DNA from 3 places in the Klebsiella sp. NPDC088457 genome. Region 1 is predicted to be linked to each of the others. Evidence: predicted binding sites of a transcription regulator. Region 1 holds the regulator's gene; each other region holds the start of a gene.
What was found. The regulator PurR, encoded in region 1, represses purine synthesis genes. The targets are predictions, from matches to a motif close to CANGCAAACGTTTGCNTG.
Positions count from the first base shown of each region.

Region 2: the regulator PurR is predicted to act here: its motif matches at 3,961-3,978, upstream of ACI2JR_RS12965 (nucleobase:cation symporter-2 family protein).
Region 3: the regulator PurR is predicted to act here: its motif matches at 3,160-3,177, upstream of ACI2JR_RS07865 (NCS2 family permease).

Region 1 is NZ_JBJDNH010000003.1:5,478-13,635, forward strand. Features, by position in the region: gene ACI2JR_RS03115 (C40 family peptidase) at 1-93, shown strand, start outside; gene sodB (superoxide dismutase [Fe]) at 435-1,016, shown strand; gene ACI2JR_RS03125 (MFS transporter) at 1,058-2,224, opposite strand; gene ACI2JR_RS03130 (cytochrome bd-I oxidase subunit CydH) at 2,388-2,477, opposite strand; gene purR (HTH-type transcriptional repressor PurR) at 2,773-3,798, shown strand; gene punR (DNA-binding transcriptional activator PunR) at 3,817-4,728, opposite strand; gene punC (purine nucleoside transporter PunC) at 4,837-6,021, shown strand; gene cfa (cyclopropane fatty acyl phospholipid synthase) at 6,318-7,466, shown strand; gene ACI2JR_RS03155 (riboflavin synthase subunit alpha) at 7,530-8,158, opposite strand, start outside.
Region 2 is NZ_JBJDNH010000017.1:89,224-97,381, reverse strand. Features, by position in the region: gene ACI2JR_RS12985 (sulfate ABC transporter substrate-binding protein) at 1-460, opposite strand, end outside; gene zapB (septal ring assembly protein ZapB) at 617-862, opposite strand; gene ACI2JR_RS12975 (MIP/aquaporin family protein) at 1,413-2,261, shown strand; gene glpK (glycerol kinase GlpK) at 2,283-3,791, shown strand; gene ACI2JR_RS12965 (nucleobase:cation symporter-2 family protein) at 4,030-5,421, shown strand; gene ACI2JR_RS12960 (AsmA family protein) at 5,620-7,335, shown strand; gene ACI2JR_RS12955 (Na+/H+ antiporter) at 7,392-8,158, opposite strand, start outside.
Region 3 is NZ_JBJDNH010000009.1:76,649-84,806, forward strand. Features, by position in the region: gene ACI2JR_RS07845 (EAL domain-containing protein) at 1-1,112, shown strand, start outside; gene soxS (superoxide response transcriptional regulator SoxS) at 1,097-1,426, opposite strand; gene soxR (redox-sensitive transcriptional activator SoxR) at 1,512-1,970, shown strand; gene ACI2JR_RS07860 (glutathione S-transferase family protein) at 2,232-2,897, shown strand; gene ACI2JR_RS07865 (NCS2 family permease) at 3,289-4,638, shown strand; gene ACI2JR_RS07870 (Na+/H+ antiporter) at 4,788-6,434, shown strand; gene ACI2JR_RS07875 (LysR family transcriptional regulator) at 6,537-7,421, opposite strand; gene ACI2JR_RS07880 (CidA/LrgA family protein) at 7,525-7,935, shown strand; gene ACI2JR_RS07885 (LrgB family protein) at 7,928-8,158, shown strand, end outside.

The DNA of each region.
Region 1 (8,158 bases):
CGCGATATTCAGATAACCTCGTTAAGCGAAGATTACTGGGTTCGCCACTATGTCGGCGCCCGCCGCGTGATGACGCCGAAAACCATTCGCTAAGCCTCTCCTGCCGCGCCTGCGGCAGGCTATCTGGCGCGAACCCGCCGCCGGCAAAACAGACCGCTCCTGAAAAAAAGCTATATTTCACCGCCGTTAAGCGATGTACGCGCCGCAGATGCCCTTCCTTCCAGCGCGACCTGCCTCTGGTTTCCTCCATCTGACCTGTTCAATATAACCTTTATCGGAGTAAGGCTTTTCACTACCATCGGCAAGTGTTAGCATCCTTGTCACAATAAAAAGCTGTCGCACTCGCCGCGGCGAAGCGCAGTACACGCTGTATCCGGATGGTCATACATCCTTTAAATGTGAGAAGAAAACAAGAAGTTATAAGGAGAGTAACAATGTCGTTCGAATTACCTGCATTACCATATGCAAAAGACGCCCTCGCGCCGCACATTTCCGCCGAAACCCTGGAATACCACTATGGTAAACATCACCAGGCCTATGTCACTAACCTCAATAACCTGATCAAAGGCACCGCGTTTGAAGGCCAATCTTTAGAACAGATCGTGCGTACTTCAGAAGGTGGCGTCTTTAACAACGCCGCTCAGGTCTGGAACCACACGTTTTACTGGAACTGCCTAGCGCCGAATGCCGGCGGTGAGCCGGAAGGTGAACTGGCGGCAGCCATTGCCAAATCTTTCGGCAGCTTTGCCGATTTCAAAGCGCAATTTAGCGATGCGGCAGCGAAGAACTTTGGCGCCGGCTGGACATGGCTGGTAAAAAATGCCGATGGCAGCCTGAGTATTGTCTCCACCAGCAATGCGGGCACGCCGCTGACTGGCGAGGCTACGCCGCTGCTGACCGTGGATGTCTGGGAACACGCTTATTACATCGACTACCGTAACGCCCGCCCAGAGTATCTGGCGCACTTCTGGGCGCTGGTAAACTGGACGTTTGTGGCGGCCAATCTGGCGGCATAAATCGCCTACGCAGAAGGGTTGCCCCTTCTGCGTATCCCCGGTTACTGCCCGGCAAACGCCTCTTCAGGCTGCGAGCGGCCGCCGAACAGCACCAGCAGCAGCGCCACGCCGGCAATAATCGCCCCCATCACCGGGACAAAGGCATAGCCCAGCCCACCGGAAATCACCGCCCCACCGGCAGCCGCGCCCAGCGCATTGCCGAGGTTAAACGCCCCGATATTCACCGAAGAAGAGAGCCCCGGCGCTTCATGAGCGACGCGCATCACGCGCATTTGCAGCGGCGGTACCACGGCAAAGGTCGCCGCTCCCCACACCACCATGCTAATCGCCGCCCCCACCTGGGTTTGCGCCAGCAGCGGAATCGCCAGCATGATAACCATCAGCAGCAGCAGAAAGCCTTTCAGCGTGCCGGAAACGGAACGGTCGGCAAACTTACCGCCCAGGTAGTTGCCCAGCGAGAAGCCGACGCCAATCAGCACCAGCATCGCGGTGACGAACAGCGGCGACGCATGCGTAATGGTATGCAGCACCGGCGAAATATAGGTATAGAGGGTAAACATGGCCCCGGCCCCCAGCACCGTGGTCAGCAGCGCGGAAAGCACCTGCGGACGCATCAGCACGGTGAGCTCCTGTTTAACATTCGGCCGCTCGCCGGCGCTGCCTTTTGGCAGAGAGAACCACAGGCTGGCCATCGCCACCAGACCGAGGCCCGCGGTAGCGAGAAACGACATCCGCCAGCCGATGGTTTCACCCAGCCAGGTTGCCGCCGGAACGCCGCCAATATTGGCGATGGTCAACCCCATAAACATCGTCGCCACCGCGCTGGCCTGCTTGTGTTTTGGCACTACGCTCGCCGCAACCACCGACCCCAGGCCAAAGAAAGCGCCGTGATTAAGGCTGGTGATAATGCGCGAGATCAGCAAGGTCGTGTAATCCGGCGCCATTGAGGAGAGGACGTTGCCGAGAGTAAAGATCGCCATCAGGAAAATCAGCGCATTTCTGCGCGCGCGATGGGAGAGCAGTAAGGTCATCAGCGGCGCGCCGACCATCACGCCAATCGCATACGCGCTGATCAGCATTCCCGCAGCCGGAATAGAGACGTCGACACCTTTGGCAATGACCGGCAGCAGCCCCATCGGGGAAAACTCCGTCGTACCAATACCAAACGCGCCGATCGCCAGCGCTAACAGGGGAAAGTTGATTTTCATTCAATGACTCCAGCAGACCGTCCTCAGCGACGGCATCTCATCAGAAGTCAAAAGCATGACATCAATCACAGAAAAACAAAAGTAAACGGAATGGCAAAAGATTTTTGCAAAATTGATAATAATGGCGGGACGTTGGGGGAAAGAGCGCTCTCCCCCGGCAAAATCAGTGCAGTACCGCCGTCAGCCCGGCGGCAACAATGAGACCCAGAACAATAATCGTTGTGGTCAGCGAAAACTTCAAATCTGTATCCATCAATTTTTCCCCCTGTTATCCCCACATGAAAAGTGAGCTTGCTCATTTTTGCACAATATAGCGTAAAAATCTTCTGAGATTTAGGGTGATGCACATTTTTGCTCTTCCCCTTTGCCGCAAGATCGGACAAAATCCCACGCTAATTTGAAAGCGTATCGGCCATTGACCCCTTCCTGTCGTTCTGTGTCGTTTTCCCGACGTGATGCAATGTTGAACATTGTACTCAGGGTGTGTATAGGCAAACGTTTACGTACCGATAATCAGACGATCAGGTCAAGGTCTGGAGTGAGAAGTAATGGCAACAATTAAAGATGTAGCGAAGCGCGCAAACGTTTCCACTACAACAGTTTCACATGTGATTAACAAAACCCGCTTCGTTGCTGAAGAAACCCGCAACGCGGTCTGGGCGGCGATCAAAGAGCTGCACTACTCCCCCAGTGCGGTTGCGCGCAGTCTGAAGGTTAATCACACCAAATCTATCGGCCTGCTGGCCACCAGCAGCGAAGCGGCCTATTTCGCTGAGATTATCGAAGCCGTAGAGAAAAGCTGCTTCCAGAAAGGCTATACCCTGATTCTGGGCAATGCGTGGAACGATCTTGAAAAGCAGCAGGCCTACCTGTCGATGATGGCGCAAAAGCGCGTCGACGGCCTGCTGGTGATGTGCTCGGAATACCCGGAATCGGTATTGAGCATGCTGGAAGAGTACCGCCACATTCCGATGGTGGTGATGGACTGGGGTGAAGCGAAGGCCGACTTTACCGATTCGGTCATCGATAACGCCTTCGAGGGCGGCTATATGGCTGGCCGCTACCTGGTCGAACGCGGCCACCGTGAAATTGGCGTGATCCCCGGCCCGCTGGAGCGTAATACCGGTGCCGGACGGCTGGCCGGCTTTATGCAAGCCATGAAAGAAGCGCAGATTTCCGTTCCGGAAAGCTGGATTGTTCAGGGAGATTTCGAACCGGAATCCGGCTACCGGGCGATGCAGCAGATCCTCAGCCAGCAGCACCGTCCGACGGCGGTATTCTGCGGCGGCGACATCATGGCGATGGGCGCCATCTGCGCGGCGGACGAAATGGGCCTGCGCGTGCCGCAGGATATTTCGCTGATCGGGTATGATAACGTGCGCAACGCCCGCTATTTCAGCCCGGCATTGACCACCATTCATCAGCCGAAAGATTCTCTCGGCGAAGCCGCCTTCAACATGCTGATGGATCGTATCGTCAACAAGCGCGAAGAGTCGCAGTCGATCGAGGTTCACCCGCGTCTGGTGGAACGCCGCTCGGTCGTTGACGGCCCGTTCGTCGACTACCGCCGCTAACCTTCCCCACGGCGCCGGTTACTCCGGCGCCCGCAGCCACTCGCGGTTCAACGTTTCACTGTCGCCCAGATAATCCAGCAGCCACGCGAGCGCCGGCGAAGTATCGCTTTGCTGCCAGGTCAGGCAGCACGCCGCGTCCGGGAACGGATTTTCCAGCGCCAGCGCGGTCCATTCGCCGCGGTCGATCCACGGACGGGCAAAGTGCGTCGGCACCATCCCGACGCAGAGTCCCGCCGACAGGCAGGTCGCCGACGATTCCCAGTCGGGTACCACCACCCTTTTCTGATTGTCCAGTAGCCAGGTTGTGCGTTTCGGCAACGAGCGGGAGGTATCTTCCCTCACCAGCGACGGCCAGTTGCGCAACATATCATCGCTCAACGGGCCCGTCATCTGCGCCAGCGGATGATGGCTCGCCACCACGCAGTGCCAGCTTAGCATCCCCATATCGCGAAAGGCGTAGCGCCCGCCCACCGGAATCGAGCGGGTCGCACCAATCGCCAGTTCCACGCGTCCGTCGGCCAGCGCGTCCCAGACGCCGTTAAACACCTCCTGAAAAACAATCAGTTCGACATCGGGAAAGTGGCGATAAAAATCGACGATCATCTGCCGCATACGCGCCGGTTTAACAATGTCATCGACGGCGATCGACAGCTGCCCGCGCCAGCCGTTGGCAATCTGCTGACACTGCTGGCGGGTGATCTGCATTTTTTTGATAACAGAACGCCCTTCCTGTAAAAACCAGATCCCGGCCGGGGTGAGTTCAACATCGCGATGGCGACGTTCGAAAAGGGGAACCTTCAGCCACTCTTCGAGCTGGCGTACGGTGTAGCTGACTGCTGAAGGTACGCGATGCAGCTCCTGCGCCGCTGCGCTAAAGCTACCGTTGCGGGCAACAGCATCAACGACTTCGAGTGAGTATTCGGACCACATATTCTGCCTGCAAAATTTTTGAATGCATGTAGCAAATATTAGCGTTTCACAAGCCATTATGCACTCCCTACACTCTGCGGCATCAGACCGCATCTATAAGAGAATGTTATGCAACAACCTGGGAAAGGATTTTTAGTGTGGCTGGCGGGACTCAGCGTGCTGGGTTTCCTCGCCACCGATATGTACCTGCCGGCTTTTTCAGCTATTCAACAAGATCTGAATACCTCAGCGGCATCGGTGAGCGCCAGCTTGAGCTTATTCCTCGCCGGCTTCGCCCACGGCCAGCTGTTCTGGGGGCCGGTTTCCGACCGCTACGGCCGCAAACCGGTTCTGCTGTCCGGGCTGGCGATTTTCGCTATCAGCTGCCTCGGGATGCTGTGGGTGCGTGACGCCACGCTGATGCTGGTCCTGCGCTTTATTCAGGCCATCGGCGTCTGCGCGGCGGCGGTGACCTGGCAGGCGATGGTGACCGACTATTACCCTGCCCAGCGCACTAACCGCATTTTTGCCACCATTATGCCGCTGGTGGGCTTATCTCCGGCGCTGGCGCCGCTGCTCGGCAGCTGGTTACTCACGCACCTCGAATGGCAGGCGATTTTCGCCACCCTGTTCGCTATCGCGGTGCTGCTGATGCTGCCGGCCCTGCGGCTTAAACCGGCGAACAGGCAGCCCGGCGCCACTGCGCAAAAGCTGCCCTTCCTTGCCCTGCTGCGCTCCCGCGAGTACAGCGGTAATGTACTGATTTACGCCGCCTGCTCCGCCAGCTTTTTCGCCTGGCTGACCGGCTCACCGTTTATTCTGCACGAGATGGGCTATGGCCCCACCGCCATTGGCCTGAGCTATGTCCCGCAGACCATCGCCTTTTTAGTTGGCGGCTATGGCTGTCGCGCGGCGCTACAAAAATGGCAGGGAAATCAGCTGCTCCCGTGGCTGCTGGTGATTTTCGCCGTCAGCGTCGCGGCCACCTGGCTGGTTGGCCGACTGGCGGATGTATCAATTGTTGCGTTGATGGTGCCCTTCTGCGTCATGGCGATTGTTAACGGCGGTATTTACCCGATCGTCGTCGCCCAAGCGCTGAAGCCGTTCCCGCAGGCCACCGGCCGCGCCGCGGCGCTGCAGAACACCCTGCAGCTCGGCCTGTGCTTCCTGACCAGTTTGCTGGTTTCCGCGCTGATCGCCACTCCGCTGCTGACCACCACCAGCGTGATGCTGGTCTCGATTGCGCTGGCCGGGATTGGATACCTCATGCAGCGTCATACCGCCTGCCTGACGACGGAGTCGTCGCATGCATAGAATTATTTCACTGATGTTATCGTACAGTAATTAGCCTGCTAATATATTTTTATTGAAAGCCCGATATTAGCGGCCTATACTGGATCCGGCATCACATAAATAGAAAGTTTATTGCACTTAACGGGGGCAGGATGCATCCCGTTTCACCATGGAAGGCCTTTCGGCAAGGGTTATCACCCTTCCTCTGTTCTACGTCGGATAGCAGCTTCACGGATATTCCGTGAGATTTCTCACAAAGCCAAAAAAGCGTCTACGCTGTTTTAAGGTTCTGATCACTTGGGCGTGATGGAGAAGCTATGAGTTCATCGTGTATAGAAGAAGTAAGCGTACCAAACGACGACTGGTACCGAATTGCAGCCGAGTTGCTCGGTCGCGCGGGCATTGAAATTAATGGGCCCGCCCCCTCCGATCTCCGGATTAAAAACCCGCTCTTTTTTAAACGTGTTTTACAGGAAGGGTCTCTGGGGTTAGGTGAAAGTTATATGGACGGCTGGTGGGATTGCGAACGGCTGGATATATTCTTCCATAAAGTGCTTCGCGCCGGACTGGAAAGTCAGCTTCCTCACCATCTGAAAGACACGCTGCGTATCGCGAGCGCACGCCTGTTCAATCTACAAAGTAAAAAACGTGCGTGGATCGTCGGCAAAGAGCACTACGATCTTGGCAACGATCTTTTCAGCCGCATGCTCGACCCCTATATGCAATATTCCTGTGCTTACTGGAAAGATGCGCAAACGCTGGAACAAGCTCAGCAGGCAAAACTCGATCTTATTTGCCGCAAGCTGGAGCTGGAGCCAGGCATGCGGGTGCTGGATATTGGCTGCGGCTGGGGCGGCCTGGCTTATTACATGGCCAAAAATTACCAGGTTAGCGTGGTCGGCGTCACCATTTCTGCAGAACAGCAAAAAATGGCGCAACAGCGCTGCGAAGGGCTAGACGTCACTATTTTGCTGCAGGACTATCGCGACTTAGATGATAGTTTTGACCGTATTGTTTCCGTCGGGATGTTTGAACACGTCGGCCCTAAAAACTATGACACCTACTTTTCGGTGGTCGACCGCAACCTGAGCGCCGATGGCCGTTTCTTACTGCACACCATTGGTTCGAAAAAAACGGACCACAACGTCGATCCATGGATTAATAAATATATCTTCCCTAACGGCTGCTTACCGTCGGTGCGCCAGATTGCGCAGGCCAGCGAATCGCATTTCGTGATGGAGGACTGGCACAACATCGGGGCCGATTACGACACGACGCTGATGGCCTGGTATGAGCGTTTTCTGGCCAGCTGGCCGGAAATCGCCGATAACTACTCGGAACGTTTTAAACGCATGTTCAGTTACTACCTGAATGCCTGCGCAGGCGCTTTTCGTGCGCGGGATATTCAGCTCTGGCAGGTGGTCTTTTCCCGCGGCGCCGAAAATGGACTCCGCGTCGCTCGGTAAAAAAATCCCCCGGTAATACGGGGGATTTTTCTTTTATGCTGCTATGCTGCCGTTAATTCTGCGTTACTCTTCGCTGATTTTTTGCGCCGCTTCTTTCGCCGCCAGCACCCGCTCGACGGTATCCACCACCGCCTGAGTCTGCGGGTCGATCTCGATATTCACCCGGTCGCCGAGTTTTTTCGCCCCCAGCGTCGTGCGCTGGAGCGTTTCCGGGATCAGATGTACGCAGAAACGCGTCGGAGTGACTTCACCTACCGTCAGGCTAATTCCGTCGACGCCAATAAAGCCTTTATACAGAATATATTTCATCAGGGTCGGATCCTGGACCTTAAACCAGATCTGCCGGTTATTTTCCGAGGTCAGGATCTTGACGACTTCCGCGGTGGTCATAATATGCCCGGACATCAGGTGCCCACCGATTTCATCGCTGAACTTGGCCGCGCGCTCCACGTTGACCACGTCGCCTTCCTGCACCGCACCGAGGTTAGTAATACGCAGCGTCTCTTTCATCAGATCAAAACTGATGCGCGGTCCGTCAATTTCGGTAACCGTCAGACAACAGCCATTGTGCGCCACCGATGCCCCGGTTTCGAGGCCTGCGAGCATATGCTCCGGCAGCTCCACCACATGGGTGCGAAAATTGGGTTTTTCATCAATGGACACCACTTTAGCGGTCCCCTGCACAATGCCAG
Region 2 (8,158 bases), on a different contig from region 1:
AGCGCGCGCCGCCGGAGCTTTTCGGGTTCGGCGTAATGATCGACACACCCGGTTTAATCAGGTCGTTCCAGTCATGAATTTGCTTCGGGTTGCCTTTACGCACGAGGAACACGATGGTCGAGGTATACGGCGCGGAGTTATCCGGCAGGCGTTTCAGCCAGTTTTTATCAATACGACCGCGTTCAGCAATCGCATCAACATCGTAGGCCAGCGCCAGCGTCACCACATCGGCTTCGATACCGTTAATCACCGACGTCGCCTGCTTGCCGGAGCCGCCATGCGACTGACGGATCACCACGTTGTCGCCGGTCTCTTGTTTCCAGTGCGCGCTGAAGGCTTTGTTGTACTGTTCGTACAGCTCGCGCGTTGGATCATAAGATACGTTTAATAACTGAATGTCTTTTGCCAGAACGCTGGCGGATGCCAGCAACAGAGTTAACCCAACGCCCCACTTATTCATCGCACCGCTCTCTTTATGTCGTGTTGTGATGCGTTAAGCGTGCCAGAAAGCGATTCAATGATTAAAGAATAAAAAAAGATTGGCTATAACTTGTGAGTATATAAGAAGGGGGTAAGGCGACCCTCCCCCGAACGGGAGAGGGTGGGAATCAGTGGATTACACTTCTTCCATGCGGCCCAGCAGCGCCTGCAGACGATCCTGCCAGCCCTGCTGTTGTTCTCTCAGCTGGCCGTTTTCACGCTCCAGCTCTTCACGGCTGTGCTGCGCGCCCTGAACTTCCTGCGCCAGCGCGTTGTTTTTTTCTTTCAGCTCTTCGATTTCCATCTGCAACAGAGTGATGGTATCAATCGCCTGCTGTACTTTTGATTCTAATTTCTCAAACACTTCTAATGACATCGTCATACCTCTCCTGAACTTGCAAGGCGTTGATAGAGTACTATCCCGTACACGTCATCCTTCAAGCTGCTTCTGCGTTAGCGGGCCCCCTCGCTCACTTTCAGTTTGCGAGGATTCATTCGCTTGCCGTCGTGCCGCATCCCGAATGATTTTGTGTACCTACGCGGTGACGCCTTAACGAAAATAAGCGCACTACAGTGGTGATGCTGTCGATTGTATGAATCCCCGCCGCCCCTGTCCAGCGACAACCCGCGCAGATTGCGGTTTGCAACACTTTTCAGTCTATACCTGGCCCATCCGGCTCGTTTCCCCGGAACTTCTCCCGCAATTGTTAATCAATGGGTTAACAAAATTCGCCTGCCGGGGGGCGTAAATGTGTCACAACACGCGTTTATGGCGCGAAAACGCTCATTTTCTTGACGCAGCACACACATTTATATTTCGATATTTCTCGTTTTTGTTCGTTAACGATAAATTAACACTATGCCTACAAGGCAGCGTGGTCGTCTTCGACCTTCATAGATACAATAATCACCACTTCGCTTCAGGATTCGATATGAGCCAAACATCAACATTAAAAGGCCAGTGCATCGCAGAGTTCCTCGGTACCGGGTTGTTGATCTTTTTCGGCGTTGGGTGCGTCGCTGCGCTCAAAGTTGCGGGAGCCAGCTTCGGTCAGTGGGAAATCAGCATCATCTGGGGTCTGGGGGTAGCGATGGCTATCTACCTGACCGCGGGCGTATCCGGCGCTCACCTTAACCCCGCGGTCACCATCGCACTGTGGCTGTTTGCCTGCTTCGACGGGCGCAAAGTTGTTCCTTTTATCATTTCTCAATTCGCCGGCGCTTTTTGCGCAGCGGCCTTAGTTTACGGGCTTTACTACAATCTTTTCTTCGATTTCGAACACAGCCACAATATGGTGCGCGGTAGCGTCGAAAGTCTTGAACTGGCCGGCATCTTCTCCACTTACCCGAATCCGCATATCAATTTTGTGCAGGCTTTCGCGGTAGAAATGGTGATAACCGCTATCCTGATGGGCGTGATTCTGGCGCTGACCGACGACGGCAACGGTATCCCGCGCGGCCCGCTGGCGCCGCTGCTGATTGGCCTGCTAATCGCCGTTATCGGCGCGTCCATGGGGCCGCTGACCGGTTTTGCGATGAACCCGGCGCGCGATCTTGGCCCAAAAACTTTCGCCTGGCTGGCAGGCTGGGGTGAGGTCGCCTTCACCGGTGGCAAAGATATCCCTTATTTCCTGGTGCCGCTGTGCGCACCGGTGGTTGGCGCCGCGCTGGGCGCGTTCTGCTATCGCAAACTGATTGGCCGCCATCTGCCCTGCGACACCTGCGTCGAGGAAGAATCAGAAACCCCCTCCTCGACGACGCAACACAACGCTTCGCTGTAATCTGACTACGGGACTCATACTATGACCGACAAAAAATATATCGTTGCGCTCGACCAGGGCACCACCAGCTCCCGGGCCGTTGTGATGGATCACGATGCCAATATCGTCAGCGTCTCTCAGCGTGAATTTGAACAAATTTATCCTAAGCCCGGCTGGGTTGAGCACGATCCGATGGAGATTTGGGCCTCTCAAAGCTCTACGCTGGTAGAAGTGCTGGCGAAAGCCGATATCAGCTCTGACGAGATCGCCGCTATCGGCATCACCAACCAGCGTGAAACCGCCATTGTCTGGGAGCGTGAAACCGGCAAACCGATTTACAACGCCATCGTCTGGCAGTGCCGTCGTACCGCTGAAATCTGCGAGCAGCTCAAACGTGACGGAATGGAAGAGTACATTCGCAAGGCCACCGGCCTGGTGGTTGACCCGTACTTCTCCGGCACCAAAGTAAAATGGATCCTCGACCACGTGGAAGGTTCACGCGAGCGTGCAAAACGCGGCGAGCTGCTGTTCGGGACCGTGGATACCTGGCTGGTGTGGAAAATGACCCAGGGTCGCGTACACGTGACCGACTACACCAACGCCTCGCGTACCATGCTGTTCAACATCCACGAACTGGACTGGGATGACAAGATGCTGGACGCGCTGGATATTCCGCGCGCCATGCTGCCGGAAGTGCGTAAATCCTCCGAGGTATACGGCCAGACCAACATCGGTGGTAAAGGCGGTACGCGTATTCCTATCGCCGGTATCGCCGGCGACCAGCAGGCGGCGCTGTTTGGCCAGCTGTGCGTCAAAGAAGGGATGGCCAAAAACACCTACGGTACCGGGTGCTTTATGCTGATGAATACCGGCGAAAAAGCGGTCGCCTCCACCCATGGCCTGCTGACCACTATCGCCTGCGGCCCGCACGGTGAAGTGAACTATGCGCTGGAAGGCGCGGTATTCATGGCGGGGGCGTCTATTCAATGGCTGCGCGATGAAATGAAGCTGATCAACGACGCGTTCGATTCCGAATATTTCGCGACCAAAGTGAAGGACACCAACGGCGTGTATGTGGTTCCGGCGTTTACCGGCCTCGGCGCGCCGTACTGGGACCCGTATGCTCGCGGCGCCATCTTTGGCCTGACCCGCGGGGTGAATGCCAACCACATTATCCGCGCAACGCTGGAATCCATCGCCTATCAGACCCGCGACGTGCTGGAAGCCATGCAGGCTGACTCAGGCATTCGCCTGCACGCCCTGCGCGTTGACGGCGGCGCGGTCGCCAATAACTTCCTGATGCAGTTCCAGTCCGATATTCTCGGCACCCGCGTGGAGCGTCCTGAAGTGCGCGAAGTGACGGCATTGGGCGCCGCTTACCTGGCGGGCCTGGCGGTCGGTTTCTGGCAGAACCTCGATGAGCTGCAGGAGAAAGCGGTCATTGAGCGTGAGTTCCGTCCGGGGATCGAAACGACCGAGCGTAACTACCGTTACAACGGCTGGAAAAAGGCGGTGAAACGCGCCCTCGCGTGGGAAGAACACGAAGAGTAGCGCGCTCTGAACGGCCCTGGCTGCGTGTGCCTGCCGGGGCCCGCGATTTCTCCTGATAGCCCGGGGAAGGCGTGAGCCTCCCCGGGCTCTTTTTTCACGGTAACGGGAGAGAGGGAACACCGCCCCATCATCCACGTTAATTGGCCGGATAAATATTTCTCAGCAAACGCTGGCAAACGTTTGCTTTTGCACTACAGTCCGATAAAATTCCCGCTTTGCCACCTTGGGATCGTTTGTGATGTCCGTTAACACCGCCGAGTCAGAAGCTGCGCAACCGGTTGCGCATAAAACAACCAGCGAATTAATCTACCGCCTCGAAGACCGCCCGCCGCTGCCGCAAACCCTGTTCGCCGCCTTCCAGCATCTGCTGGCGATGTTTGTCGCGGTCATCACCCCGGCGTTATTAATCTGTCAGGCGCTGGGCCTCCCGGCCCAGGATACGCAGCACATCATCAGCATGTCGCTGTTCGCTTCCGGCGTGGCATCCATTATTCAGATTAAAGCCTGGGGACCGGTCGGTTCCGGCTTGCTCTCGATCCAGGGCACCAGCTTTAACTTCGTCGCCCCGCTGATTATGGGCGGTACCGCGCTCAAAACCGGCGGCGCCGACGTGCCGACGATGATGGCCGCGCTGTTCGGCACCCTGATGCTGGCCAGCTGTACGGAAATGGTCATCTCGCGCGTTCTGCACCTGGCGCGGCGGGTGATTACCCCGCTGGTCTCCGGCGTGGTGGTGATGATTATCGGCCTGTCGCTGATTCAGGTCGGGCTGACCTCCATCGGCGGCGGCTATGCGGCGATGGCCGACCATACCTTCGGCGCGCCGAAAAATCTGCTGCTGGCGGGTATCGTCCTGGCGCTGATCATTATCCTCAACCGCCAGCGCAACCCCTACCTGCGCATCGCGTCGCTGGTTATCGCCATGGCGGCGGGTTATCTGGCGGCATGGCTGCTTGATATGCTGCCGGCAAATAGCGCGCCTGCCAACGATAGCCTGATTACGGTACCGACCCCGCTCTACTACGGCCTGGGCATCGACTGGAGCCTGCTGCTGCCGCTGATGCTGGTGTTTATGATCACCTCCCTGGAAACCATTGGCGATATCACCGCCACCTCTGACGTTTCCGAGCAGCCGGTTTCCGGCCCGCTGTACATGAAGCGCCTGAAAGGCGGCGTGCTGGCCAACGGCCTGAACTCCTTTGTCTCCGCCGTCTTCAACACCTTCCCGAACTCCTGTTTCGGCCAGAATAACGGCGTGATTCAGCTGACCGGCGTCGCCAGCCGCTACGTCGGTTTTGTGGTGGCGCTGATGCTGATCGTCCTCGGGCTGTTCCCGGCGGTGAGCGGCTTTGTCCAGCACATTCCGGAGCCGGTACTCGGCGGCGCGACGCTGGTCATGTTCGGCACCATCGCCGCTTCCGGGGTGCGTATCGTCTCCCGCGAACCGCTCAACCGCCGCGCGATTCTGATTATCGCCCTGTCGCTGGCGGTGGGTCTCGGCGTTTCCCAGCAGCCGCTGATTCTGCAGTTCGCCCCTGACTGGCTGAAGAACCTGCTCTCCTCTGGCATCGCCGCCGGGGGGATCACCGCGATTGTGCTGAATTTAGTGTTCCCGCCAGAGAAGAATTAAACCCGTAGCCCCGGTGGCGCATGGCCTGCCGGGATAACGGCAGAATATCCCGGATGCGGCCTTCACACCGCCCTCCGGGTATGGCTGAATAAAACGTATCTCCCATCACTCTGTCATTCAAATAAACAACTCCTGTCTTGAGGATTGCGCATAAATCGTGCATAACAGCCCTATGTGCACTTCTCAGGATGGAAGATCATGAAATTTATTGGAAAGCTGATTCTGTGGCTAGCGATCGCCCTGGTGGTGGTGGTGATTGCCCTCTATTTCCTGCTCCAGACCCACTGGGGGTCACGTCAGGCCAGCGCCTGGTTGAGCGACGGCACCGGCTGGCAGGTTTCCTTCGATGCGATGGAGCACAACTTCTCTTCCCCTCTTCACCTGCAGCTGCAAAATGTCACCTTCGGTCGCGACGGCAAACCGCCGACGCTGGTGGCGAAAGCGGTGGATATCGGCTTCAGTACCCGCCAGTTCAGCGACCCGCTGCATGCCGACGAGATTGTGCTCAGCGACGGGACATTAAATCTTTCCCCCTCTTCCTCCTCTTTACCCTTTGCTGCCGACCGCCTGCAGTTGCGCAATATGGCGTTTAACAGCCCGGAAAGCGGCTGGGAGCTGAGCGCGCAGCGGGTGACCGGCGGCGTCAGCCCGTGGGCGCCGGAAGCGGGCGATGTGCTGGGTAAAAAAACGCAGATTCAGATGAGCGCGGGTTCGCTTACCCTCAACGGCGTTGACGCCAGCAACGTGCTGATTCAGGGAAGTATCGATAATGGCGAAGTGACGCTATCCACCCTCGGCGCCGATATCGCCCGCGGCACCCTGACCGGCAACGCCAAACGCAGCGCCGACGGCAGCTGGCGGGTGGATAACCTGCAGCTCAATGAAATTCGCCTGCAGAGCGACAAATCGCTGACGGCGTTTTTCACCCCGCTCACCACCGTCCCTGCGCTGCAAATTGGCCGTCTCGATATCACCGATGCCCGCCTGCAGGGGCCGGACTGGGCGGTTACCGACCTCGACCTTAACCTGCGTAACTTGACCCTGAGCCAGGGCGGCTGGCAGAGCGAGGACGGCACCCTATCGATGAACGCCAGTGAGTTCATTAACGGCTCGCTGCATCTGTTTGACCCGATCGCCAATGCCGAATTCTCGCCGCAGGGTATCGCGCTGCGTCAGTTCACCTCGCGCTGGGAAGGCGGAATGGTGCGCACCTCCGGCAACTGGCTGCGCGCCGGTAACGCCCTGGTGCTGGATGACACCGCCTTTGCCGGGCTGGAATACACCCTCCCCGCAAACTGGAAGCAGCTGTGGATGGAGCCGCTGCCGGCGTGGTTACAAAGCCTGACGCTGAAAAAATTTGGCGCCAGCCGCAACCTGGTGATCGACATCGATCCCACCTTCCCGTGGCAGATCACCGCCCTTGACGGTTACGGCGGGGAACTACAGCTGGTGAAAGATCGCCGCTGGGGCATATGGAACGGCAGCGCGACGCTGAATGCCGCCGCCGCGACCTTTAACCGCATCGACGTCCGCCGCCCGTCGCTGAAGCTCAGCGCGAACGCCGCAACGGTGAATATCAGCGAGCTCAGCGCCTTTACCGAACGCGGTATTCTGCAGGCCAGCGCGGTGGTATCGCAGCTTCCTCAGCGCCAGGTCACCCTGAGCCTCAACGGCCGCGGCGTTCCGCTGAATATCCTGCAGGGGTGGGGCTGGCCCGCGCTACCGGTTGCCGGCGATGGCAATTTTCAGCTGACCGCCAGCGGTAGTCTGCTGGCTGACGCCCCGCTGAAGCCTACGGTGAACGGCCAACTCAGCGCGGTGAATATGGAGAAGCAACAGGTTGCGCAAGTCATGCGCAACGGCCAGGTGAGCAGTGCGCCGACGCAGCCGGTACCTGCGCCGATCGTACCTTGAGTCCCCGGCTCCTCTCCCGGTATCCGCCGGGAGAGGAGCCGGGCGATATTGCGACTTTAATGCAGGCTCTCTTCTTTCAGGTCAATCGCCCTGAGCGCCTGCTGGAACGTGGTATCGCTGATGTTCCTGGCACGGCGAAGTCTGAATAACTCATTGCGCTGCGCGACGATCGCCTCCCGCTGCATCTCTCTCTCCAGACGCGCTCGCTGAGTCAACTCTTTCCCGACATCGCTGCCGTCATCGCTGTCGTTATAGTGAAGCCGGCGCTGATATGTCTCCAGAAGCACGTTGCCCGCATCTGCGCGAATGGCTTCCTCCTGCGGGTCGTCTACCGGCTGGCTCAGCAATTCATTCAGGCGGTTAATCGCCGCTTCGGTAAGCGCCGCGCCGATGTTGCTACTCCCTGAATCATGCGGTAAATCGTCGGCGAGAAACCGGGTCATATACGGGAGCCCGATAGCCGCCACGATGAGAGAGAGTAAAATCACCGCCATCGACAGGAAGATCAACAATTCCCGTCCCGGGAAAGGTGAGCCATCCGCCAGCACGACGGGCAGGGTCAGAATACCCGCCAGCGTCACCGATCCTTTCACTCCGGCCAGGGCCATCACCGCCATGACGCTGAAGCGAGGGCGTATGAGGGTCACCTTTCCACTGCGTTTCTGACGGAATACCGTCAGCGTCATGGAAAGCCATACCCAACAGAAGCGCATGCCGCCGAGGGCCAGGGTGATAACGACGGCATACAACAGCAAATACCACGGTGAGGTGACCCCTGCCTGACGGGCCACGTCCGGCAGGGTCTGAAGCATGCGGGGAAGCT
Region 3 (8,158 bases), on a different contig from region 1:
TAATATCAAGTGATAAAGATTTGGCCTACGGTCTGTTTGATACCAAAACGCACCTCTTTTTTTCCACCAGCCGCAATGCCGACGTGCGTGGGTTACACCGGCAAATTCGTCACCAGGACGCCTTTTTCCAGCATGACAACCGGGTGTATACCGTCGCCCACTCGGCAATCCGCCCGATCGCCGTGATTATGTCCACTTCATACGCCAGCTATTATCAGGGCTTATACGATCAGATGACGCTCACCCTCCCGCTGGGTCTGATTTGTAGCATGCTGATTTTGCTGGTGTGGTCGCGAACCCGGCAACAATACCATTCCCCGCGCAAGAAGTTGCAGCGCGCGTTAAATCGCCGTCAGCTATGCCTGCATTATCAGCCGATCATCGATATTAAAAATAACCGCTGCGTCGGTGTTGAAGCGCTGCTGCGCTGGCCGGGGTGCGATGGCCCGGTGATGGGCCCGGCCGAATTTATTCCGCTGGCGGAAAATGAAGGAATGATGGCCCGGGTGACCGACTATGTCGTGGACGAGCTGTTCGCGGAAGTGGGGGAGTTTCTGGCGCGGCATCCGCAGCTGTATGTGGCGATTAACCTCTCCGCTACCGATTTTCACTCATCGCGGCTTATCGCCCAAATCGGTGAAAAGGCGGAGCGCTACGCGATCCGCATCGAGCAGATAAAAATTGAGGTCACCGAACGTGGGTTTATTGATGTGCAGAAAACCACGCCGGTTATCCAGGCCTTTCGCGAGGCGGGCTATGAGATCGCCATTGATGATTTTGGCACCGGCTATTCCAATCTCCATAATCTCCACTCGCTGAACGTGGACATTCTTAAGATCGATAAATCTTTTATCGATACCCTCACCACCAATAGCTCCAGCCGGATGATCGTCGAGCATATTATTGATATGGCTTGCAGTCTGCGTCTGAAGATCGTTGCCGAAGGGGTCGAAACGCCAGACCAGGTCAACTGGCTACGGCAGCGCGGCGTTCAGTATTGTCAGGGCTGGCACTTTGCCAGGGCGATGCCGCTGCCGGAGTTCAGACGCTGGCTGGTGAACTCCCCGATGGCGCTCCGCCCAGGTACGCAAATCGGTCAGGCGGAAATCTGATGGCGATAGTCGCTGGGGGTGCGGTCGAACTCCCGGCGGAAGACCCGTGAGAACGTCTGCTGCGACACATAGCCAAGATCCATCGCAATATCAAAGATCGGACGCTGGGTGGTTCTAAGCGCCTCCGCCGCCAGCAATAACCGGCGCTGACGAATGTAATCGCCGAGCGTTTGATGCATAACGGCGCGGAACATCCGCTGAAGATACCATTTTGAGTATCCCGATTTTCTGGCGACTACATCAATGTTAAGTGGTTGATCGATATGTTCATCAATCCATTCAATAAGCGTTTGGATAATATCCTGATGGGACATAAAGCGGCCTCTCTCAATTCTCGATTCGTCGTTTTGTCTGCGGGCGAGTATAATTCCTCAAGTTAACTTGAGGTAAAGCGCTTTTATGGAAAAGAAATCACCCCGCATCAAAACGCTGCTGACCCCAGGGGAAGTGGCAAAACGCACCGGCGTTGCCGTTTCCGCCCTGCACTTTTATGAAAGCAAAGGGCTGATTCACAGCCAGCGTAATACCGGCAATCAGCGACGCTATCGGCGCGACGTGCTGCGCGCCGTGGCGATCATCAAGATTGCCCAGCGTATCGGTATTCCGCTGGCGACCATCGGCGATGCGTTTGGCGTGTTGCCGGAAGGGCATAACCTCAGTGCGAAAGAGTGGAAGCAGCTCTCATCGCAGTGGCGGGAAGAGCTGGACCGGCGCATTCATACCTTAACCGCGCTGCGCGATCAGCTTGATGGTTGCATTGGCTGTGGCTGTCTGTCGCGGCGCGACTGCCCGTTGCGTAACCCGGGAGATAAGCTGGGCGAAGAGGGGACCGGCGCGCGCCTGCTGGAAGATGACTGATAAAACTAAAGCGCCACAACAGGGCGCTTTAGTTGTTTTCCGGTCTTTGTCTTTTTACTCTATCCTGATGGTTCCCAGGAGGGTTTCCCCCGACATCGGCTCCCCTCGGTATTGCGCAAGATGTTGCTGGAGGTTCCGGATTGCGCCGACACTGTAATTGTGGCACAGCCCGGTGATTTCACCCGTTTATTTCAGCGAAATTTTTCCGTCAATCGCCGTCAGTTCCTATAGTTAATTCGAACGAATAACGGGAGAGGCCTCATGCTGACGGTACATCATCTCAATCAATCGCGATCGCAGCGCGTGCTATGGGCGCTCGAAGAACTCCAGCTGCCTTATCAAATAGTCAGCTACCAGCGGGAAAAAAACATGCTGGCGCCCCCGGCGTTAAAGAAGATCCACCCGCTGGGTAAATCGCCGGTAGTGGAAGATAACGGCTACGTGCTGGCGGAGTCGGGCGCCATTCTGGAATATCTGCAGGAAACCTACGACAACGCACAGCAGTTCAGGCCGCAGGCGATGGCGGATAAGCTGCAATATCGCTTCTGGCTGCATTATGCCGAGGGGTCGCTGATGCCGCTGCTGCTGCTGAAACTGGTGTTTGCCAGCCTCGGTAAACCGCCGATTCCGCTCGGCATGCGCACATTAGGCAACGCGTTGGGCAAGGGCGTGCAGAAGGCCTGGCTGAACCGGCAAATTGCCACTCACGCCCGCTATATCGAGGATCATCTTTCTCGCCAGCCGTGGTTTGCCGGCGCGCAGCTCAGCATGGCTGATATCCAGCTGAGCTTCCCGGTGATGGCGCTACTGGCGCGCGGCGGTATTGAGGATTTACCGCATATCCGGCAATGGCGAGAGCGGGTCGAGCAGCGCCCGGCCTGGCAGCGAGCGATCCAGCGCGGCGGTCCGTTCACCCTGCCGGGCTGAGACAGTGGTTTTTGTGATGACCGGCGACCATGGCGCGCAACATAATACAAAAATGTTAGCGGATTGCGCATGGACGATAACGTTTGCGCACCCGCTGGTTATTTCATGAACGCCATAAGCAAAATTTAGCGAATGACCACAAACTTCAGTTGAAAAGGCCTATCTAAAGGCTGGATAATCGTTTGCCTTTTTATTTTGCCCGCTATTTACCTCTTTTCAGAGGGGTGGGTAAATTCATTCTGACCACCGTAGCGTATGCGCGGAGTTAAACGTTTGCTATTTGCAGCCCCCCTGGCGCTGTGAGGTAGCACAAGGAGATCGCGTTTAACTGGCAGTGGATGGTCCACCACGCATACCGACGGACGATTAAAATTTTCAGGGGAAGTTTTCTATGTCTACGCCTTCAGCGCGTACCGGCGGTTCACTAGACGCCTGGTTTAAAATTTCAGCTCGCGGCAGCTCCGTGCGTCAGGAGATTGTTGCCGGCTTAACCACCTTCCTGGCGATGGTGTACTCGGTGATTGTGGTACCGGGGATGCTGGGTAAAGCCGGGTTCCCTCCGGCGGCGGTATTTGTTTCCACCTGCCTGGTTGCCGGCGTCGGCTCCCTCGTCATGGGGCTGTGGGCGAATCTGCCGCTGGCCATTGGCTGCGCGATCTCGCTGACCGCCTTTACCGCTTTCAGCCTGGTGCTGGGGCAGCATATCAGCATTCCGGTAGCGCTGGGCGCCGTATTCCTGATGGGCGTGCTGTTCACCATTATCTCCGCCACCGGCATCCGCAGCTGGATCCTACGCAATTTGCCGCAGGGCGTTGCGCACGGCACCGGTATTGGTATCGGTCTGTTTCTGCTGCTGATCGCCGCCAACGGCGTGGGCCTGGTGATTAAAAACCCGCTGGACGGTCTGCCGGTTACGCTCGGTCATTTCGATAGCTTTCCGGTGATTATGTCGCTGGTGGGGCTGGCGGTGATTATCGGCCTCGAAAAAATGAAAGTGCCGGGCGGGATCCTGCTGACCATTATTGGCGTTTCGATCGTCGGCCTGATTTTTGACCCGAACGTACACTTTTCCGGTATTTTCGCGATGCCCTCGCTGAGCGATGACCAGGGCAACTCGCTGATTGGCAGCCTCGATATCATCGGCGCGCTGAATCCGGTGGTGCTGCCCAGCGTGCTGGCGCTGGTGATGACGGCGGTATTTGATGCCACCGGCACCATTCGCGCGGTCGCCGGGCAGGCGAACCTGCTGGATAAAGACGGGCAGATTATCAACGGCGGGAAAGCGCTGACCACCGACTCCCTGAGCAGCGTCTTCTCCGGCGTGGTCGGGGCGGCTCCGGCGGCGGTGTATATCGAATCGGCGGCAGGCACCGCGGCGGGCGGCAAAACCGGTCTGACCGCCGTCACCGTTGGCGTGCTGTTCCTGCTGATTCTGTTCCTCTCTCCGCTCTCTTACCTGGTGCCTGCCTATGCAACGGCGCCGGCGCTGATGTACGTCGGCCTGCTGATGTTGAGCAACGTGGCGAAAATCGACTTCAACGATTTCGTTGATGCGATGGCGGGGCTGATTACCGCGGTGTTCATCGTACTGACCTGTAACATCGTCACCGGCATCATGATCGGTTTTGCCACCCTGGTGATTGGCCGTCTGGTATCCGGGGAGTGGCGTAAGCTGAACCTGGGGACCGTCATCATTGCGGCGGCGCTGGTGATCTTCTACGCCGGCGGCTGGGCGATTTAAGCTTTTCCTGCGGCTAACGGGCGGCTCAGGCCGCCCGTTTTATTTTTTAAGCCACATCCTGTTTCCTTTTGCGTTAATCTGAGTAGCGTATTATCCAGAGACATGACGCCTCAGGTGCAAAATAAGAAAACGCTGCAAACAGGGAACACATGGAAATATTCTTTACCATACTCATCATGACCCTCGTGGTCTCTCTCTCCGGGGTGGTGACGCGTGTCCTGCCCTTTCAGGTTCCACTACCACTGATGCAAATCGCCATTGGCGCGCTGTTAGCCTGGCCGACCTTTGGTTTGCACGTTGAGTTCGACCCCGAACTCTTCCTGGTCCTGTTTATCCCGCCGCTGCTCTTTGCCGACGGCTGGAAGACGCCGACCCGTGAGTTTATTGAGCACGGGCGAGAGATTCTCGGACTGGCGCTGGCTCTGGTGCTGGTGACGGTGGTCGGGATTGGCTTCCTGATTTACTGGATCGTCCCGGGGATTCCGCTGATTCCGGCTTTCGCGCTGGCGGCGGTACTGTCGCCGACCGATGCCGTGGCGCTGTCGGGCATCGTCGGAGAAGGGCGCATCCCGAAAAAAATTATGGGGATTCTGCAGGGCGAGGCGTTGATGAACGACGCCTCCGGCCTGGTCTCGCTGAAGTTTGCCGTCGCCGTGGCGATGGGCACGATGGTCTTTACCGTCGGCGGCGCGACGGTGGAATTTCTCAAGGTAGCGATTGGCGGTATCCTGGCCGGGTTTGTGGTCAGCTGGCTGTATGGCCGCTCGATGCGCTTCCTCAGCCGCTGGGGCGGCGATGAGCCCGCGACGCAAATCGTCCTGCTGTTCCTGCTGCCGTTTGCGTCCTACCTGATTGCCGAACATATCGGCGTCTCCGGGATCCTGGCGGCGGTGGCCGCCGGGATGACCATCACCCGCTCCGGGGTGATGCGTACCGCGCCGCTGGCTATGCGCCTGCGTGCGAACAGCACCTGGGCGATGCTGGAGTTCGTCTTTAACGGCATGGTCTTCCTGCTGTTGGGCCTGCAGCTGCCGGATATCCTGTCGACCTCGCTGGTGGCGGCGGAAGCGGACCCGAATGTCGAAACCTGGATGCTGTTTACCGACATTATCCTGATCTACGCCGCGCTGATGCTGGTGCGTTTTGGCTGGCTGTGGACGATGCGTAAATTGAGCCAGCGCTTTCTGAAAAGAAAACCGATGGAGTTTGGCTCGTGGACGACCCGTGAGCTGCTGATCTCTTCGGTCGCCGGGGTGCGCGGAGCGATTACCCTCGCCGGTGTGCTGTCGATACCGCTGCTGCTGCCGGACGGCAACGTCTTCCCGGCCCGCTATGAGCTGATCTTCCTCGCCGCCGGGGTGATTCTGTTCTCGCTGTTTGTCGGCGTGATTGCGCTGCCGATTCTGCTGCGCCATATCGAGTCGGGCGATCGCGATCAGCAGCGTAAAGAGGAGCGTCTGGCGCGTGCGGCAACGGCGGACGTCGCGATTGTCGCGATTCAGAAGATGGAAGAGCGCCTGGCGGCGGACACCAAAGAGAACATTGATAATCAGCTGCTGACCGAAGTCAGTTCGCGGGTGATCGGTAATCTGCGTCGCCGCGTCGATGGGCGTAACGATGTGGAAACCTCAATGCTCGAGGAGCAGCTTGAACGCCGCTTCCGTCTGGCGGCGCTGCGCTCGGAGCGTGGCGAGCTGTATCACCTGCGCGCTACCCGGCAGATCAGCAATGAAACGCTGCAGAAGCTGCTGCACGATCTTGACCTGCTGGAAGCGCTGTTAATTGAAGATCAGTAAGCGCTCCCCGTCTCCCCGCTCGCGTTGTGCGTCCGGGGAGACGGCGCGTTGCGGTCACCCGGGTTAGCCTCGCGCGGCCCGGGAAACCGGCTTAATTAACGCTCAGGGCGCCAGCCAGAACGCTTTACTGCACTCCAGCCATGCCTGCGCGCTGTGCGACAGATAGACCCCCTCCCGCCAAATCATACCCAGCTCCCAGTGCAGTTCGCTCTGCAACGGTATCCAGCAAAAATTCTGGGGGTCGAGGCGTTCACAGATCGGCTGCGGCAGGATGGCTACGCCGATCCCGGCCTGCACCATGGCCGCGAGAAAATCCCACTGGCCGCTGCGTACCGCAATGCGGGGCTTCACGTCATGGCAGGTAAACAGCGCCATCAGCTGGCGGCTGAGGGCGAAATCTTCGTTATAAATCACCAGCGGGTGGGCCGCGAGGGCCTCCGGGGAGAGTGACCGCACGTGCTGCCACTGCTCGGTTCTGGGGGTCAGCACGCACAGCGGGTGGTTGAACAGCGGCAGAGTCGCCAGGCCGCTTTCCTCATCAACCGGCAGCGCCGTCATGGCGAGATCCAGCTCGCCGTTGCTGACCGCCTGCTGTACCGTCAGGCCGCCAAACTCAGAAATTTTGAGCTCCACGCCCGGGTAGCGTTGGCGAAACAGGCTGATAGGCTCAGCCATCAGCATCCCGACCATCGGCGGGATCCCCAGTTTCAGGATGCCCTTATGCAGATGGTTAATATCGCTGAGCTCCGATTTCAGTTGATGAAATTCGCCAAGAATCGCCTGCCCGCGCTCGAATACCACCCGGCCGGTATCGGTCAGCAGGAGCTTGCGGCCATCGCGAATCAGCAGAGTACAGTTCAGCTCATCCTCGAGGTTTTTGAGCATTTTGCTGATGGTGGGCTGAGTGACAAAAAGTTTTTCCGCCGCGCGAGTGAAACTCTGCTGACGGACCACCTCAACAAAATAGCGCAGCGTTCGGATATCCATAATTATTCCCTGAGACTATACCTGTGATGATTTTAATTCATTTCTGTCCGCTCAGGCGGCTCTCTATACTGCTCCTCTCGCCTCTTTTTCAGGAATTCAGCTCATGGCCTTCGCGCCAGCTCGCGTCACCCCCTTCGTGGTACAACGTCTCCAGGTACCGGTTCAGGTACTGATCTACGCCGGACTGTTCGTCTGTGCCGAATATTTAGTGAACTGGCTGCATCTGCCGCTACCGGCGAACGTGGTCGGGATGTTGATGCTGCTGGCGCTCATCGTTTGTCGGATCATCCCGCTGAACTGGGTGCGGGCTGGCGCGCGCTGGCTGCTGGCGGAAATGCTGCTGTTTTTCGTCCCGGCGGTGGTGGCGGTGGTGAACTATACCCAGCTGCTGATGGTGGACGGCTGGCGCATTTTTCTGGTGATTGCGCTGAGCACCCTGATGGTGCTGGGGGCAACGGCGTGGGTGGTGGATAAAGTGTACCGCTATGAAATCAGCAGGATGAAGCATGAGTGATTTTCAACTGAGCGTCCTGTGTTTGATTGCGACGCTGGCGCTCTATTTTGCCAATAAGCGCCTGTATCGCCGTTTCCACAAGCTCCCGCTGATGCCGCTGGTCTTTACCCCGATATTGCTGGTGTTGATTCTGGTCTTTGGCCACATCTCCTATCAGAGCTATATGGGAGAGGCCCACTGGCTGCTATGGCTGCTGGGCCCCGCGACCATTGCTTTTGCCGTC